Regions from separate parts of the Burkholderia sp. MSMB0856 genome, predicted to be linked through region 3. Evidence: predicted binding sites of a transcription regulator. Region 3 holds the regulator's gene; each other region holds the start of a gene.

Region 1 (6,287 bases), on a different replicon from region 3:
TAGTAGTTGTAGTCGCCGATCATCATGTCCGACCAGCGCGCAAGCTCCTGCGCGAGGTAGTACGGACAGACGTCATGCGCGAGGGCCGCCTCGCGCACGGTGTCGCGATCGAGCAGCCCGGCGCCGATCGCCGCGTCGCGCGCCGCCGGCAACCGATCGTAGAAGCCTTGCGCGAGCGGGCACGATTCTCCGTGACACGCGCGATCCGGATGCTCGCACGCCTTGTCGCGCGCGACCAGCTCCAGCACGCGCAGCGGCAGCGCCGGCGTGCCGGCGCCGAGCGTGGTCGCCGCTTCGAGCGCGAGCGCCCGGCCGGGCGTCTTCGCGGTCAGGAAGAACACGTGATCGAGCTCGCCCTCGCCGCATGCCTTCAGCAGCGGGAACACCGTGCCGAGCGTCTTGCCGATGCCGGTCGGCGCCTGCGCCATCAGGCAGCGTTCGTCGCGCGCCGCGCGATAGACGGACACGGCCAGCTCGCGCTGACCGCTGCGGAATTGCCCGTGCGGGAACGTCAACGCGCGCAGCGCCGTATCGCGCGCCGCGCGATGCGCGGTCTCGCGCTCGGCCCAGCCGACGAAGCACGCGCACTGCTCGGCGAAGAACGCGGCGAGCGCACTTGCGCCGAGCGTCTCCGTCAGCACGGTCTCGCGCTCCGACACGATGTCGAAATACACGAGCGCGACGTCGATTTCCGCGAGGCCGCGTGCGGCGCACATCAGGTGCGCATAGACCTTTGCCTGCGCCCAGTGCAGCGCGCGATGATTGGCCGGCATCGCGTCAAGGCTGCCGCGATAGGTCTTGATCTCCTCGAGCCGGTTCGCGACGGGATCGTAGCCGTCCGCGCGCCCGCGCACGGTGAGCGTGCCCCACGTGCCGGTCAGCGGAATCTCGGTTTCGTAGCGTGCGCCGCGCTTCGACGTGACGGCGCCGTGACCCGCGATGCCTTCGAGCGCGGTCGGCGCGGGCGTGAAGCGCAAGTCGAGATCGCCGCGCCGCGCGGTGAACTCGCACATCGCCCGCACCGCGACGACATAGCTCATGCGGACAACCCCGCCGCCTCGTCCTGCCGGACGCCCGCGCTCGCCCATTCGACATCGACGACGCGCACCGGCATGCCGTGCGCGATGCAGTACGCGAGCCAGCGCGTCTGGTTGTCCTGTAGCCGGTCGCCGGGCCCCTTCACCTCGATCAGTTCATAGCGCCGCTCGCCGGGCCAGAAACGGACGAGGTCGGGCAGCCCCGAGCGATTGCCGCGGATATCCGCGAGCAGGCGCGTGAACCACAGCCGCAGGTGCTCGGCCGGCAGGCATGCCAGCGCCTCGTCGAGCAGTTCGTCGGTCAGCACGCCCCAGAACACGAACGGCGATTGCAGCCCCATCTTCGTCGCGTAGTGCCGACGGATCGTGTCGCGGTACGCACCCGAATCGAGTTGCGCGAAACACGCGGCGAATGCGGCGGTGCGGCGTACCGCGAAATCGGGCGCGTGCAGGTCGGCCGGGCCGCGCTGAAACGGGTGAAAGAACGCGCCGGGCACGGCCGCGAACACGGGCTCCCAGCACAGCAACCCGAACAACGAATTGATCAGCGTGTTCTCGACGTAGTGAACCGGCGCGTCGGGCCGTGCAAGGTGGTCGCGCACCGCGTATTCGACGCTGACGAATGCGTCGGGGCGCGCAAGCACGAGCGTCTCGCGCGGCACGTCCGGCGCGCTGCCCGCGCGTTCGACCCGCTGCCCGAGACGGCGCTGCAGGCGCGGCAGCATCCGCTCGACGCGCTGACGCTCCTCGTCGCTTTCGAAGGCGTTGCGCACGTCGAGCGCCAGCGCGAGCGCATCGTCGTCGCGTCCGCAGCGTTCGAGCACGCGAATGCGCCGGTGCCGGCTGCCCGGCCACGCGCTGCGCGCATACGCGTCGAGCGCGGTAGTCCAGTCGGCGCGGCGCTCGCAGGTCTGCCCGAGCGCGAACAGCAGCTTCGCGCGGCGCGTCGCGAGCCACGGCTGCACGCAGCCGACCGCGTCGATCGCCTGCAGCAGCGCGTCGAACGGCAGGTCGTCGGGCCACGCATCGAGTGCTTCGCGGCAGGTCTGCAGCGCAAGATACGTCTCGATGTCGTCGCGCTGCTGGAACGCGCGCGACGACGGCGCGAACGGCACGCTTTCGTACTGGAACACGCCGAGATCGGCGAGCACGAATTCGCTCCAGTCCTGATGAAGATTGCCGAAGAACATCAACCGCAGCCGGTCGCACAGCGCGCCGACCGTCACGCGCAGCACGCGATCGTCGGCCTGCGCGCACCAAACGTCGAGCGGCTGTGCTATGTCATGCGCGGGCCGCAGCCGCTCGAGCCAGTCGGGTTTGCGCTCGCCCGCGTGCTCGGCGAGCGACGGGAACACCTTCAGGAGGTCGGCCTTGGTCGACAGCGCGAACAGCTCGTCGAGCGTGAGCGCGGGCGCCGGATCGACCCAGCCGAGCTCGACGAGCGGCGCGGCCGCGTCGAGCGTGCTGCCGATCTCGTCGTACACGAGCTTGCTCGCGCGGAAGTCGGACCCGCTGCGCATCAGCATCCGCACGAGCAACGCGCGCGACGTTTTTGGCAACTGCGCGAAATCCCGAAGGAACGCGTGTTCGCGCGCATCGAGCAGGTCGTCGTAACGCTCGCCGAGCCAGGCCAGCGCGCGTTCGAAATTGGTCAGGTAGTAAAACGCCGGGGGCGTCGGCGATGCAGGCGTCACGGGGATCGATCACTGTACGTTTGTACAGGTCGGAATCATATCAAATGTGACGAAAAATACCGCATGCCGCGCCGCGCACGGCTGCCCCCGCCGGTCCCGCTCAGAACTGGTAATTCACCGACATGTCGAACACGCCGTTCGTCGACTGCTGCGTGACCGGGCTGCGCCGCGCGCGGCCGACGAGCTGTTCGATCGCGCCGTCCATCGTCACGAACCAGTGCTTGTCGATGAACCAGACCATCGTCACGCCCGCGCCGAACGACTTCATCCCCGCGCCCGACGAATAGGTCGGCAGCCCCGAACGGGCGGACGCCCCCGCATTCACGCCGAACCAGCTGTTCATGTAGCGCGAATCGGCGAACGACACCGTCGGCCCGGCGAACCAGAAGAAGTGTTCGTTGCTGCCCGGCATCGGCATGTACGCGGAGAAATCGCCGACCCAACCGCTCGAGCCGCCGATGCTGCGCCGGACATCCGCGCGCAGCACGAGCGGAAATTCCTTCGAGATCACGTAATCGGCCGCGAGCTTCATCACCGGCGCCGCGTTGATGTTGTCGAGCCCGTTCAGGTGGTCGAGGTCGTCGGCCGAGCGGCGCCCGAGGTCATAGCCGACCGACAGGCTCACTCGCCAGTTGGGCCCGCGCAGCACGTTCGCGCCGAGCCCCTCGCCCGTGGACAGGAAGAACAGGTCGCGATAGCGCACGTCGACATTCGGGCCGCCCATTACGCGGTAGCGGTCGGAACCCGCGTAGCGCGGCTGGAGCGTCATCGCCGCGCCGACGCTGACCTGCCACGTCGGGACCGTCGGACTGAACAGTTTCTGCAGCGGAACGCCCGCCGAGTATTGCCATTCGCCGAGCGGCGAAGGCGTCTGCGCCGACGCGTCGCGCGCACCCGCCGCTGCGAGCGCGGCGAAGGCCGACAGGCCGGACACGAACCGGCGAGCGCCGGGCGACAACAACGGGCGGGCAACGGTCATCAAGGCGGTCTCCGTCGGTTGCATGAAACGAACCTGAGGGAAAGCGCGTCGCATCCCGATCGGCTGCAGCGGCAGGCAGCCGACGGCGCGAACGTAGCGTGCGCTGAATAGTGAACATCCTACGCGACGCGCGCGTAGCCGCAAAGCGCCCGTTGAGCACGGGCACTTTGCCGGTTTCCGGTACGAACGGGCGCAGGATTGCGGAATCAGAAACGCTCGACGTGATAGTCGCCGGCCAGCGCGGCCGGACTGCGCTTCGCCATCATGCGCGAGAAGCCGTCGGCGAGACGCCCGAGCGCGAGCTGCTTCTGGCTCGCGTCCCAGTGCGTGTAGGTGTCGTAGGCCGTGTCGTCGAACGACACGGTGACGGCAACCGGGCGCCCGCTCGCGCGAAAACCGATATGCAGCACGCCGCCCGGCAACTCCTCGATGTGATAGCGCAGCGAACGCGACTCGAAATAGCGGCCCAGAACCTGGGCGATCGCGCGCTTGTCGGGCGATTGCACGTGAATGTCCATGATGGTCCTCCTTTCAGTGATCGCGCGGCCGGCCGTGGTTGGCTGCGCCCGCCCGGCATTCGCATCGGCGGCGGCTGCGACGGCGGATCGCCTTGCGGCAGCCCCGGGGGCACGGGCGGATCGAACGGATCGTCGTGCTCGGGCAGCGCCGGGTCGGGATCGACGTCGGGCGTCGGCTCGGGTCGGTGCAGCGTGGATCGCATGCTCATGTCACTCCTGCGCGGCGGCTCGCGCATGTCGATTGGCGCGGCGAGCGCGCGCAACCGGTGTGCCTGCCCGGCGGCGCAACCGCGCACGCCGTCATGCGTCGTATGCCGCCATCACCAGCCACAAGGTGCGCCCTTCGGCGGCGAGCCGCACCGCGAGCGCGAACGGATCGGATGGCGCGCATCGCGCGACCAGCGCCCGCTGCGCGCTTTCCGGCCCCGCGTAGACGGTATGGTTCAGCTCGCGGACTTCATCCTTCCCGTCGAACACGCGCCGCTCGGGCCGATGGATCCGCGACTCACGCTTCCACGTGTCGAACCGTTCGCGCACATCGCGGAAATCGCCGCCGCACACGTTCGCGTCGTAACGTATCCTTTTCCTGGGTTCAATCATCACGATGTCCTCTCGTCCACACAGGCGGCGGGCCGCCCGCATCTGCGCCCGTCCGGCCGCCTCGACGACTGCAAGCGTCATGCCGCCCCTGCCGCACGGGCACGCCGCTTGCGGCCGTCGTACCCGTAAGGAGGTTCGATCATGACCGCATCCGCCCCCGGCAGCCGCAGCGCCGTGTCACCGGCTGCCGGCTCGCTCTCTCTGGCCGCATCGCGCAAGCCGTCCGAAGACAAGACGGAGAAACGCATCGACGAAGGGCTCGAGGAGACATTCCCGGCCAGCGATCCGCCCGCCGTCGGCGGCGCGACCCGCATCGACCCCGGCAAGCCGTCCGGCGAACGCGACCGTCGCGCGCCCGACGCCCCGCCACCGCCCCGCGATCACGGCTGACGGCGGCACCCCGGCCCGCGATGCGCGGCAGCGTGGCGACGGGCCGGCACAACCGGAGTGAAATGATGAAACGCATTGAACGTGCATGGCACGAAGTCAGCGGCGCCGCGGGCGTCGCAGCGCTGGCCGCGATCGAGAGTGCGCTGGTCCTCGCCATCGTCGTGATGACGGGGGTCGGCCACTGAGCGCGGCACGCGGCCCGGCCACGGCTGCCGCCGTGGAAGATGTACAACCCGGCTGGCAAATTTCTCCGTGGCACGGCCGCGCAGGTCCCGCGCCTGTCGATTGAACGCGGCACGCGTCCTGCTTCCGCATCGTCTCCCTCACGAAGGAGGCGTTCATGTATCGCGTCAATGAAATCATGTCACGCGACGTAGTGTGCGTCGCGCCCACCGACACGATTCGCCATGCAGCTGAATTGATGCAGCGCTTCGACATCGGCGTGCTGCCGGTGTGCGACGGCAGCGGGCTCGTCGCGATCGTGACGGACCGCGACCTCGCGATACGCGCGCTGTCGCACGGGCATCCGCCCGATACCCCCGTGAAAGTGGTCGCATCGGCGCCGGTGCAGTGGTGCGTCGAGGATGACGGCGTCGGCGACGTGCAGCAGCGGATGGCCGACATACAGCTGCATCGGATGCCGGTGCTCGACGCCAACCACCAGATCGTCGGGATGGTGTCGCTCGGCGACATCGCGACGCGCGCGGGCGGCCCGGCACGCGACGAGCTGGCGAATACGCTCGAGGATGTGTCCCTGCCGCGCCGCCGCTGAGCGGCCACCCCAACCGCGCTGCCCGCGCGCCGTGTGCGCCGCGCCGCTTCGAACAGGAGAAAAGCGATGACAACGGACAGACCGTCGCGCACGCAGGCGCGCATTGTCGGCGACCGCGGCCGTTCGGCCGGCGGGCCGGGGCCGGACGTAATGGCCGCCGGCACGCTGGAAAACGATCGCGTGCTGACGATGGACGGCGACGACATCGGCAAGGTCACGAACATCATGCTCGACATCCGCTCGGGCCGGATCGCGTACGCGGTCGTGTCGTCGGGCGGATTTGCCGGGATCGGCGAC
Region 2 (6,287 bases), 1.2 Mb from region 3:
CCGCGATCTCGTCCGGCGCGTACAACTGTCCGATCCGCTGCCGCAAACGCAGGTGCTGCTCCGCATTCGGCGCCAGCGCATACCCGCACTCGGCAACCGGCATCCCGACCCGGATCGCCGTCATCACGTCCTGCAATGCCTTGCACGAGCGCCGGTGCATCGTCACGTCGCCGAGTGCGACGATACGCACGCCGCGCCGCTCGCCGACCGCGCGAATCTCCTCGCGCTGCGCGCCATCGAGCGCGCGCTGCAGCTGCACGAGTCCGAGCCGCGCGCGTTCGCCGAAGGTCGCGCGAAACCATGCGACCTGCGCATCGAGCACGTCCGCGCGCACCGGATACGCGGGCACGAGGATCGCGAAGCAGTCGGGCATGCCGCGCAGGTGCGCAAACGCCGCGGGCGGGGCCGACAGCATCCGCGACGTCAACGTATAGGTGCCCTTCGGCGCGGCCATCCGCCGCCACGAGATCAGCTCGGCAAGATTGCCGTAACCTTCGCGGTTCTGCGCGAGCAGCACGAGGCCGAACGCGCCGGGGCCCGGATCGTGACCCGGTGCGACTTCATCCGGCGTGACTTCGAAATACGAACCGATGACGAGCGGCAGCCCTTGCGCCTGCGCCGCGACATGCATGCGCGGCGCGCCGGCCAGCGAGCATTCGTCGGTGATCGCGATCCCGCGATAGCCGAGTTCGGCCGCGCGCTCGACCAGTTCGTCCGCATGCGACGCGCCATGCAGGAACGAAAAGTTTGAGCGGCAGAACAACTCCGCGTAATCGGGTAGCCAGCTGAATTCCGCAACCATCTCCGCTCACCCGAACAAGCCATGCAGGAACCAGCGCGGCTCGGCCTGGCTTCCCGAGCGCTCCAGGAACACCCAGTAGCACGCACCGACCTCGTCTTGCGCGACGTAGTAATCGCGTGCGGCCAGTTGCCCGTCGAACCACCCGGCTTCGATCCGCTCGGCCGACGACATCATCCTGAGCGGCGTATGGAACACCGGCCGGTTCTCGCGCATCAGGAGCGGCTGCGGCTCGGCCAGCAGCCACGCGGGGCGCGGCGGCACGGCGGGCGGCCCGCCGGCCGGCCTGCCCGCTTGCGCATCGAGCGGCAGCCAGCGGTTCGCGGCCTCCGGACGGTGATCGGCGACGGGTGCCGCGCGCAGCACGTTCTCCGCGCCGAGCCGCGCGACCAGCAGTTCGAACAGCCGCGCACGCGTCTCGCGCGTGCCGCCCGGCTCGGGAAAGAGATCGTCGGCCGGCGGCGCGACCGATTCGACGCGCGTGGCCTTCAGCCGCACCGCGATCACCGCGGCCGGCAATTCGACGCGCGCGAGCCGCTCGCCGAGCAGCCGCATGAAGTGCGTCTCGTCGCGCACGGGCGCGGCGAACGCGAGTTCGAGCGGTGTCGGCGGCACGGCCTGACGGCCGCGCTCGTGCTCGAGATCGAACGTCATCGCGGCCAGCGACAGCTGCCGCGCGGCCAGCCACCCGCAGAGCTGCACGACGAGCCGCCGCGCGGCGAACAGCACGGCCTCCGCGTATTCGACGCGCTCCGGCAATTCGAGCCGCACGTCGAACACGGGCGGCACCGCCATCCACGCAAGCGGCTCGACCGCATCGCCGTACGCGCGATCGAGCGCGGCGAGCAGCGCCGGACCGCAGCGGCGCTGCAGCCCCGCGCGCGGCAAGCCGCGCAGATCGGCGAGCGTGCGGCAGCCGAGGCCGTCGAACCAGCCCGCATACGCGCGCGCGTCGGGCAGCAGCGCGCACGGCAGACGATCGAGCGTACGGACGAGCGAAGCCGGCCCGGCCACGCGGCGCCGGATGCGCGCACGCGCCGACATGCGCGCGAGCAGCCACGCGCCGCGCCCGGTCGGCGCGGCGGACAGGCGCGCCGCATAGCCGAGCGCCGCGAGCGTCGCGCGCACCTGGCGGCACAGCGACGGCAGGCCGCCGAACAGGCGCAGGCTCGGGCCGACGTCGACGATCAGCGTCGCTTCGTCGTCGAGTGCGACGCACGGCGAGAAGCGCAGCAATGCGAGCGCGACCGCGCGCAGCGCATCGGCCTCGCGGGCGGGATCGCGTTCGACGAGCCGTGTGTCGGGCGCGAGCGTCAGCACGCCGCCGCGCTTCATGCCCGCGCGCACGCCCTGCCGGCGCGCGGGCGCATCGGCAATCAGCACGACACCTTGCTCGAGCACCGCACAGCCTGCGTCGTCTGCGTCGTCTGCGTCGTCCGCCGCGCCGTCAGACGGCGGCGGGACGCACACGTCGAGCGGCAGGCGCGGCAGATGGATGCCGAGCAAGACGCGCATAGCGGCTCTCCACGATGGGCGACGGCAAATCGAGCGCGAGCGGCTCGCTGCGCGCGGGCCCGCGGCGCTTGACGATGTCGAGCGACACGCCGCCCGGCACCGGATGCAGCGCGACGCGCAGCACGGCCGGCGACGGCTGCCGCGCGGCCGACAGCGGGCGCAGCATCACGAACAGCGTGTCGCCGGTGCGCGCGGCCGCGAGATGCAGGCGCCGCAGCGCATCGGGCCGCGCGTCCTGCCAGAGCAGCAGCGCACCGCAGCAGCCCGTCCTGAGCGCCTGCTCGGCGGCCCACAAGGCATCCGTGCGGCTGCCGGTGCGCAGCCACAGCAGTGCGTCGGCCGACACGCCGAGACCGGCGAGCGCCGTCGCATGCGGCGACTGAGGCGGCGCGACGAGCGCGAGCGGACGCCGCGCACTGACGGTGCGCGCGAGCGCGGGCGCGAGCAGCCGCATCTCGCCGCAGCCCGGCTGAGCGGCCAGCAACTCGACGAGCCCGCCGACCGGCCAGCCGCCGCCCGGCAGTTCGGCGGACAGCGGCGCGAAACCCGTGTCGATCGTGCGCGCACCGCCGCGCGCGAGCTGCGAGCCGCGCCAAAGGGACGGATGAAGGGATTCGGGAGAAATGGAGGATGCGAGCATGACGCCACCCACAACTGTATGGATATACAGTATATGGCAATGCGCGTGCGTCGCACAGTACTGAGGCGAAACCGGTTTTTCGTCAGAGGAAAAACGACGGGAAATCCAGCGCGATCGTTCATGTTACGCCGCACCGGAGCGGGCGGGCCGGATCGTGTCGTCCGAATCGCCGGGCCGACACACCAACCGCCGGGCGAACCGGCACGATGCGGCACCCCGCACCGCACCGGCCCGCCCGCCGCGCGTCAGCCGAGCAGCAACGCGTCGTCGTCGAGCTGCTCGTGCCGCACCTTCTCGAACATCTGCAGCAGGTCCGGCACGTCGAGCCCGCGGCGCTGGTCGCCCGACACGTCGAGCACGACCTGCCCCTGGTGCAGCATCACCGTGCGGTCGCCGTAGTCGAGCGCCTGGCGCATGCTGTGCGTGACCATCATCGTCGTCAGCTTGCTGTCGGCGACGATGCGCTCGGTCAGCTCCAGCACGAACGCGGCCGTCTTCGGGTCGAGCGCAGCCGTGTGCTCGTCGAGCAGCAGGATCCGCGACGGCCGCAGCGACGCCATCAACAGGCTCACCGCCTGCCGCTGACCGCCCGACAGCAACCCGATCCGATCGGTCAGCCGGTTTTCCAGCCCGAGGTTCAGCAGACGCAGCTTGTCGCGGAACAGCTCGCGCGACGGCCGGTCGAGCGCCGCGCGAAAGCCGCGCCGGGCGCCGCGCGCCATCGCGAGCGCCATGTTTTCCTCGATCGTCAGCGCCTCGCAGGTGCCGGCCATCGGATCCTGGAACACGCGCGCGACGAGGTGCGCGCGGTCCCACGCCGGCTGGCGCGTGACGTCCGTGCCGTCGATCGCGATGCGTCCCGCATCGACGCGCTGGTCGCCGCTGATCGCGTTGAGGAAAGTCGACTTGCCAGCGCCGTTCGAGCCGATCACCGCGACGAACTGGCCGTCGGGAATCTCGAGCGACAGCCCGCGCAACGCGCGCGTCTCGATCGGCGTGCCGGGGTTGAACGTGAGTTTCAGGTCGTGTGCAGACAGCATGTCAGGCCCCTCCGTTCTTGCGCGCGAACAGCTTCTTGCGCGTCGCCGGCAGCACCAGCGCGATCGTGACGAGCGCGGCCGTCACGAGGTTCAGGTCCTGCGCCTTCAGGCCGATGAATTCGCTGTTCAGCGCAAGCGCGATGAAGAAGCGGTAGACGATCGCGCCGAGCACGACGGCGAGCGTCGTCAGCACGAGCCGGCGCGCGGGCAGCAGCGTTTCGCCGATGATCACCGCGGCCAGCCCGATCACGATCGTGCCGATCCCCATCGAGATGTCGGCGCCGCCCTGCGTCTGCGCGAACAGCGCACCGGCGAGCGCGACGAGCGCGTTCGACAGCGCCATCCCGGCGAGCGTCGCGCGGCCCGTCGCGATGCCCTGCGCGCGCGCCATCCGCGGGTTCGCGCCGGTCGCGCGCATCGCGAGACCGAGCTGCGACGAGAAGAACCAGTCGAGGCCGAGCTTCGCGACCACGACGACGATCGCGAGCAGCGCCGGGCGCAGCACGTAGTCGGGCATCCAGTCGGGCTGCAGCACGGTGAAGATCGTCGGCTCGGTGATGAGCGGCACGTTCGGCCGGCCCATGATCCGCAGGTTCACGGAGTAGAGCGCGATCATCATCAGGATGCTGGCGAGCAGGTCCATGATCTTCAGGCGCACGTTGAGCCAGCCGGTGACGAAGCCGGCCAGCGCGCCCGCGACGATCGCGATCACCGTCGACGTGAACGGGTCGTGGCCAGCGGAAATCAGCGTCGCGGCGACGGCGCCGCCGAGCGGAAAGCTGCCGTCGACGGTCAGGTCGGGGAAGTTGAGGATGCGGAATGAAATCAGCACCCCGAGGGCGACGAGACTGAAGATCAGGCCGATCTCCAGCGCGCCCAGAAACGAGAACAGAGACATGATGGGGAAATCCTGTTGCTTCCCGGCCGGACGTGTACGGCCGGGCGAAGCGGACGGGCGGCCCCGGGTGGGAGCCGCCCGCCCGGCGGTTTCGTTCAGGCCCGGATCGGGCCTGCAAGCGCGGCGGTCGGGCCGCGGCTTACTTGATGACCGTCTTCGCTTCCTTGAGCAGATCCGGCGACAGCGTCACGCCCTGCTTCGCGGCCGCGCCCGTGTTCGCGAACAATTCGAGGTTGCTGCTCGTCTCCGACGCGATCGCGCCCGGCTTCTCACCCTTCAGGATGCGCGCGACGACCTTGCCGGTCTGCCGGCCGAGGTCGCCGTAGTTGATACCGAGCGCCGCGATGCCGCCGCGCTTCACGCTGTCGGTGTCGCCGGCGACGAGCGGGATCTTCGCTTCGTTCGCGACCTTCACGAGCGCTTCGTACGCGGACACGACGTTGTTGTCGGTGTTCGTGTAGATCACGTCGACCTTGCCGATCAGGCTCTTCGCGGCCGGGCCGATGTCGACGGTGCGCGGCGCGGCCGCTTCCTTCAGCGTCATCCCCTGCTTCGCGAGAATCTCCTTGAGCTCCTTCACGACCACGACCGAGTTCGCCTCGCCCGGGTTGTAGACCATGCCGACCGTCTTCGCCTTCGGCACGACGCGCTTGATCAGCGCGACCTGGCGGTCGAGCGGCAGCTTGTCGGAGACGCCCGTCACGTTGGTGCCCGACGCGCCCCAGCCCTTCACGAGCTGGGCTGCGACCGGATCGGTCACGCCCGAATACACGACCGGCACGCTCTTCGTCAACGCAACCACCGCCTGCGCGGCCGGCGTCGCGATCGCGACGATCACGTCGGGCTGGTCGCCGACGAACTTGCGCGCGATCTGCGCGGCCGTGCCCGTGTTGCCCTGCGCGCTCTGGTATTCCCACTTGAGCTTGTCGTCGCCGTATCCTTCCGCCTTCAGTTCGGCACGCACGCCGTCGCGGATCGCATCGAGCGCCGGATGGTCGACGATCGACAGCACCTTGACCGTCTGGGCGTGCGCGGCGCCTGCCAGCGCGAATGCGGCGACGCCGGCCGTGATCGAACGGATCGCGAAAGTCTTGAAACGCTTCATGGGTGAGTCTCCCCCGTATTTGTGTCGGTTCTGGATGATGGATTCCCGCCGCCGTCATGCAGGTGCCGATGCGCGCGCAACCGGATGACGGCGCGGGCGGCAGCGGCCCCGCGCGGGCCCCGGGAAGGCGCGCGGCGGCGAGCGCACGAGGATACCATTTCCGCAGACCACCGCCTGACTCCGCGCTTTCGGCCGACCGAGCGGCACACGCGGCCGCCGCACCGCCGCGAAACGCTCGTGAAGCCCGGCCGGCGGCGCTCCGCGCCGGTCCCGGCGCAACGCGTCAGCCG
Region 3 (6,287 bases):
GCACGCGCGGCGACGCGACGGCGGTGACGAACTGGTCCCACGACAGCGTCGCGGTCTTCAGGAACGTGGCGGCGAGCGGAATCAGCACCACGAGGCTCAAATAGGCCACCGTGATGCCGAGCGTCACGCCGAAACCGGGCAGTGCGCTCGGCTTGCGAAAGGTGTACGTCGTCATCGGATGCTCTTGCTGGGTCGTTGCTGCTCATGGGCCCGACGCAAACGCCGGCGCGGGGAGTCGCGCCGGCGGGCCGTCGGGGATGCGGCGCGCTCTCGTGGCGCGCCGCTGTCGTTATGGTTTATTACTGCGTGGCGTTACTGCGGCTTGTAGATCGAGTCGAACACGCCGCCGTCCGCAAAATGCGTCTTCTGCGCATTCGTCCAGCCGCCGAACGTGTCGTCGACCGTGTACAGCTTCAGCTTCGGGAACTGCTTCGTCAGCTCCGCCGGCACGTTCTTCGAGCGCGGGCGGTAGTAGTTGCGCGCCGCGATTTCCTGGCCCTGCGGGCTGTACAGGAAATTCAGGTAGGCCTCGGCCAGCTTGCGCGTGCCCTTCTTGTCCACCACCTTGTCGACCACCGCGACGGGCGGTTCGGCCAGGATGCTCACCGACGGCACGACGATCTCGAACTTGTCCGTGCCGAATTCCTTGATCGACAGGAACGCCTCGTTCTCCCACGCGATCAGCACGTCGCCGATCCCGCGCTGCACGAAGCTCGTCGTCGCGCCGCGCGCGCCCGAGTCGAGCACGCCCGCGTTCTTGTAGAGCTTCGTCACGAATTCCTTCGCGCTCTGCTCGTTGCCGCCCGGCTTGTGAACGGCGTATGCCCATGCGGCCAGGTAGTTCCAGCGCGCGCCGCCCGACGTCTTCGGGTTCGGCGTGACGATCGAGATGCCCGGCTTGGTCAGGTCGTCCCAGTCCTTGATCCCTTTCGGGTTGCCCTTGCGCACCAGGAACACGATCGTCGACGTGTACGGCGATGCGTTGTCCGGCAGGCGCTTCTGCCAGTCCTTGTTGACGAGCCCCTTGTTGGCGATCGCGTCGATGTCATAGGCGAGCGCCAGCGTCACGACGTCGGCCTGCAGGCCGTCGAGCACCGAGCGCGCCTGCGCGCCCGAGCCGCCGTGCGACTGCTTGAAGTTGACCGTCTCGCCCGTCTTCGCCTTCCACTCCTTGCCGAACGCCTGGTTGAAGTCCTGATACAGCTCGCGCGTCGGGTCGTAGGACACGTTCAGGAACGTCGTATCGGCCTGGGCGTGCGTCGCCACGCCCAGCGCTGCCGCCGCGCCCAGCGCGAGTGTTGCGATCAGGCGGCCCACTCCGCCCACCAGCCCCGTATTGCGCTTCGCCATCCTTGGTTCTCCAGTGTTGTCGGTATTGCGATGTCGGGCCAGTCTAGCGAACGGGTTACATGATTAAAAATAATCGTTCTTCATTTTTTAATACTCAAAAGTGCTAACGCAGACGGGACGGACGGTTGCGGCGGACAAACCGGCGTCCGGGCGTCGCGAAATCGCGCCGGAACCGGCGCGATCGCGTCGAACCTCAAGTAACACTTGAAATTCGCGAAGTACTGTATAAAAATACAGCTCACTGTCTATCCATACAGTTCAGCCATGACCAAACTCACCGCCCGTCAGCAGCAAGTGTTCGACTTGATCCGCCGCGCGATCGAGCGCTCCGGTTTCCCGCCCACGCGCGCCGAGATTGCGGCAGAGCTGGGTTTCAGCTCGCCGAACGCGGCCGAGGAACACCTCCGTGCGCTTGCGCGCAAGGGTGTGATCGAGCTGGCCGCCGGCGCGTCACGCGGCATCCGCCTGCTCGGCATCGACGACGCCCCGCACCAGTTCACGCTGCCGCACGCCGGCCTGATGCAACTGTCGCTGCCGCTCGTCGGCCGCGTGGCGGCCGGCAGCCCGATCCTCGCGCAGGAGCACATCTCGCAGCATTACGCGTGCGATCCCGCGCTGTTCACCAGCAAGCCCGATTACCTGCTGAAGGTGCGCGGCCTGTCGATGCGCGACGCCGGCATTCTCGACGGCGACCTGCTCGCCGTGCAGAAGCGCACGGAAGCGAAGGACGGCCAGATCATCGTCGCGCGCCTCGGCGACGACGTCACGGTCAAGCGCCTGATGCGCCGGCCCGGCGGCCTCGAGCTGATCGCGGAGAACCCGGATTACGAAAACATCTTCGTCAAGGCCGGCAGCGCGGAATTCGCGCTGGAAGGCATCGCCGTCGGGCTGATCCGCTCGGGCGAACTCTGACAATCGGTCTCGCTGAGGAGAACATCATGGAACGCCTTTCCCGTCTGCTGCCTTTCCGTCAATTCGGCCGCCTGCGTCACCTGCGCGGCCGCACGCCCTGCGCGCCGCTGTCCGCCGCGGCGCCCGTGGTGAGCCAAGAAGTCGCAGTTGAACGGCAGGCGTCGCTGCTGCCGTCAGCGCTTCCCGCGTTCGCGCGGGTTTCGCTGAACGCCGGCCTGAATCACGCGGAGCCGGCGCGCCGTGCGCCCGTGCGCGTCTATCACGGCCGGTCGCGCCTGATCATGGTCGGGACGATCGATGCCGTGTGCCGGATGATCGATCGCTGCATCGCCGAGGAACGATCGGCCACGCACGGCGGTCTCTGATTGCGGAACCTGTCCGCACCGGAGGCATCGTGACTGGATCTTCGGGCCGCGCGCGGCGGCTCAAGCCATTGCTGATCGTCGTGCTGGCCGTCGCCGTTCTGATGGCGATCGGTTATGCGTACGCATCGCCGTACGTCGCGCTCGGTCGCCTGAAATCGGCGATCGACGCGCGCGATGCGCAAGCGGTCAGCGAATATGTCGATTTTCCGTCGCTGCGCATCAGCCTGAAGCAGCAGGTGACGGAAGAGTTGATGCGCCGGATCGACGCGGTGAAGAAGGACAACCCGTTCGCGGTGATTGGCGCGCTGATCGGGTCTGCGTTGATCGGCCCGCTGGTCGATGCCTATGCGACACCGGAAGGTGTAGCGGCGCTGATGAGCGGCGTTCCCCCGCGCGGCAATCCGGGCGAACGGCCGCCCGAATGGTCGGGCCCGCCATCAGGCGCTGCGCCTGGCAACGCACCGGCCGCGCCGCCGGTCAATCCGTCGAACGCACCCGCGCCGAGCAGCAATGCCCCCGCCTCGGCCGCAGCTGCGCCCGCCATCGCGCCCGCACCCGCCTCCGGGGAGGCGGGTCGTCCGCAGCAAACGAGCGCCGGCTACCGGAATATCGACGAATTTGTCGTGACCTACCAGCGCAGCACCGACGGCACACGCTATGCGGCGATCTTCCACCGCTTCGGCTTGTTCTCGTGGAAGCTGTCGGCGATCGACCTGCACGCCTGAGCGGCCGCTCTCGGCGTAGCCGCCGCTGGCGGCACGGCGCGCGACCGGCCCGAATCGCAGTACGACCCGGCCGGTCTCACGATCATTGCATTACTTGCCGCTCGCGGTGGCCGCTTCGCGTTCGCGTGCGATCTCGGCCTTTTGCTCTTCCGCCGACGAACATGCGACCAGAATGCTGCAGTTCACGCGATCGAGCAGTTGCGTGTTGCCCGACCCCATCCACCATCTCGATAACCCGCTACGGCACCGATGGCCGACGACGACGAGGTCGGCCTTCAATTCCGTCGCAAGATTCGCGATTTCGTCGATCGGATAGCCAAATGCAAAATGGCCTTCCGCCTGAACGCCGCGCTCGCGCAGCCAGTTCACGCCCTCCTGCAGGATCTCGCGCGCGGTTTCCTCGAAGCGGCCGCACGCGACGTCGGTCAGCAGCCCGGCGCTTTGCGCGATGCTCGAGCGCATGTCGACGACCGACAACAAATGCGTTTCCGCCTTCAGGTCCAGCGCGAGATTGGCGCCGCACCGCAATGCCTTGCGTCCTTCGAGCGTGCCGTCGTAGCACAGCAGAATCTTGTTGTAGCTAGCCATGAAACCTCCCTGTCGCGACTACGTACCCTATGTACTCATCATGGTGCGCCGCAATTCCGGACGCAAGGGATGGAAAACGCTGATTCGCCACGCGGGGCGCGTCGGCGATGATGCGGTGCACGATCCGTGCGCGCATGCACCGTGCCGCGTGGGGCCGCCCTGAAGAGACGCAGCCGATGCACTAGAATGGCCCGTTCGTGCCGTTGACGTGCGTTCGCCTCGGTCATGCCCATGTGACACGCATTCATCCGATCCGTTCGCCGGCCGGCGTGCCCGACCGACCGGCCGCGAAACGCGTCCGCGTCCGCTGATTACAACGACAACCTGCCCATGTCCGTTGCACCGATCGATTTCCGGAACGTCGAAAAGCGCTATGGCGACAAGCTTGTCGTCAATGACCTGTCCTTCCACGTGCAGGCCGGCGAATGCTATGGCCTGCTCGGGCCGAACGGCGCCGGCAAGACCACCACGCTGAAGATGTTGCTCGGCCTCGCGTATCCCGACGCCGGCACCATTTCACTCTGCGGCGAGCCGGTTCCGTCACGCGCGCGGCATGCACGCCAGCGCGTCGGCGTCGTCCCGCAGTTCGACAACCTCGACCCGGACTTCACGGTCCGCGAGAACCTGCTCGTGTTCAGCCGCTATTTCGGCATGTCGGCACACGCCGCACGCGCGCTCGTGCAACCGCTGCTCGAATTCGCGAAGCTGGAAAACAAGGCCGATGCGAAGGTCGGCGAATTGTCGGGCGGCATGAAGCGCCGTCTGACGCTCGCACGCGCGCTCGTCAACGATCCCGACGTGCTGGTGCTCGACGAACCGACGACGGGTCTCGATCCGCAGGCGCGGCACCTGATGTGGGAGCGGTTGCGGTCGCTGCTCGCGCGCGGCAAGACGATCCTGATCACCACGCATTTCATGGAGGAAGCCGAGCGCCTGTGCGACCGACTGTGCGTGATCGAGGAAGGCCGCAAGATCGCCGAAGGCGCGCCGCACGCGCTGATCGAATCGGAGATCGGCTGCGACGTGATCGAAATCTACGGGCCGGAGCCGGTCGCGCTGCGCGACGAACTGGCGCCGTTCGCGAAGCACACCGAGATCAGCGGTGAGACGCTGTTCTGCTACGTGACCGATCCCGAGCCGCTCAGTGCGCGACTCAAGGGTCGCACGGGATTGCGTTATCTGCATCGTCCGGCCAATCTGGAGGACGTGTTCCTGCGGCTCACGGGCCGCGAAATGCAGGACTGATCGATCATGGACGTACGCAACTATTCCGCCGCCGCGCCGTCCGCACCGCCACGCGAATCACGCTTCGCGATCGCGCTGCCCGCAAATGCCACCAACTGGATTGCCGTGTGGCGACGCAATTACCTCGTGTGGCGCAAGCTCGCGCTCGCCTCGCTGTTCGGCAATCTCGCCGATCCGATGATCTACCTGTTCGGGCTGGGGTTCGGGCTCGGCCTGATGCTCGGCCACGTCGACGGCGTGTCGTATATCGCGTTCCTCGCGGCCGGCACGGTCGGTTCGAGCGTGATGATGTCCGCGAGCTTCGAATCGATGTATTCGGGCTTCTCGCGAATGCACGTGCAGCGCACCTGGGAAGCGATCATGCACACGCCGCTCGCGCTGGGTGACATCGTGCTCGGGGAGATTGTCTGGGGGGCGAGCAAGGCGCTGCTGTCCGGCGTCGCGATCATGCTCGTCGCGGGCCTGCTCGGCTATGCGCGGTTTCCGTCGATGCTCGCGGCGCTGCCCGTGATCGCACTCGCCGGCCTCGCGTTCGCGAGCACGGCGATGATCGTCACCGCGCTCGCGCCGTCCTACGACTTCTTCATGTTCTATCAGACGCTCGTGCTGACGCCGATGCTGCTGCTGTCGGGCGTGTTCTTCCCGATCACGCAGTTGCCGCCGGTCGCGCAGCATGCGGCGCACATGCTGCCGCTCGCGAACGCGGTCGAACTGATCCGCCCCGCGATGCTCGGCCGGCCGGCGACGGACGTCGGCCTGCATCTCGCGGTGCTCGCCGGCTATGCGGTCGGCGGATTCGTGGTCTCCGCGTGGCTGTTCCGGCGGCGGATGATGCGCTGACGGCCGGCGCGCACGGCGCCCGCGCGATGCTGCGATGAAATGGCGACGACGTTACTCGTCGTCGTCGCTCCACGGGATCTCGACGTCGGTCAGGAATGCGACGGTCGCCAACGGGCCGCCTTCCTGGCGGCCGAGCTTGCCGTCCGCGCGATGCCATTCGACGCGAAACTGCGTACCCGGATCGTCGGCGACGAGATAGACCGCGCGCAGCTCTTCCGCGTCGGCCTCGTCGACCGGACCGTCGAACGACACCAGCATCTTC

Evidence for each region. Region 3 encodes LexA, which represses DNA repair genes until DNA is damaged. Its sites were predicted from a motif close to ACTGTATNNNNATACAGT; they were not measured.
Region 1: WS87_RS22780 (VRR-NUC domain-containing protein) is a predicted target of LexA. The motif match lies at 2,743-2,760, and genes of this name have one in related genera.
Region 2: imuA (translesion DNA synthesis-associated protein ImuA) is a predicted target of LexA. The motif match lies at 2,968-2,985, and genes of this name have one in related genera.

Annotation. Positions count from the first base shown of each region.
Region 1 is NZ_CP013428.1:1,137,600-1,143,886, reverse strand. It holds gene WS87_RS22785 (ATP-dependent DNA helicase) at 1-1,040, opposite strand, end outside; gene WS87_RS22780 (VRR-NUC domain-containing protein) at 1,037-2,731, opposite strand; gene WS87_RS22775 (MipA/OmpV family protein) at 2,832-3,710, opposite strand; gene WS87_RS22770 (hypothetical protein) at 3,917-4,228, opposite strand; gene WS87_RS22765 (hypothetical protein) at 4,529-4,828, opposite strand; gene WS87_RS22760 (hypothetical protein) at 4,970-5,218, shown strand; gene WS87_RS22755 (CBS domain-containing protein) at 5,559-5,990, shown strand; gene WS87_RS22750 (PRC-barrel domain-containing protein) at 6,057-6,287, shown strand, end outside.
Region 2 is NZ_CP013427.1:3,114,308-3,120,594, forward strand. It holds gene WS87_RS15750 (error-prone DNA polymerase) at 1-802, opposite strand, end outside; gene WS87_RS15755 (Y-family DNA polymerase) at 809-2,314, opposite strand; gene imuA (translesion DNA synthesis-associated protein ImuA) at 2,247-2,954, opposite strand; gene WS87_RS15765 (ABC transporter ATP-binding protein) at 3,200-3,994, opposite strand; gene WS87_RS15770 (ABC transporter permease) at 3,996-4,892, opposite strand; gene WS87_RS15775 (ABC transporter substrate-binding protein) at 5,032-5,997, opposite strand.
Region 3 is NZ_CP013427.1:1,882,490-1,888,776, forward strand. It holds gene cysT (sulfate ABC transporter permease subunit CysT) at 1-175, opposite strand, end outside; gene WS87_RS09965 (sulfate ABC transporter substrate-binding protein) at 313-1,350, opposite strand; gene lexA (transcriptional repressor LexA) at 1,615-2,262, shown strand; gene WS87_RS09980 (hypothetical protein) at 2,289-2,627, shown strand; gene WS87_RS09985 (DUF2939 domain-containing protein) at 2,657-3,352, shown strand; gene WS87_RS09990 (universal stress protein) at 3,443-3,940, opposite strand; gene nodI (nodulation factor ABC transporter ATP-binding protein NodI) at 4,271-5,185, shown strand; gene WS87_RS10000 (ABC transporter permease) at 5,192-6,025, shown strand; gene WS87_RS10005 (hypothetical protein) at 6,077-6,287, opposite strand, start outside.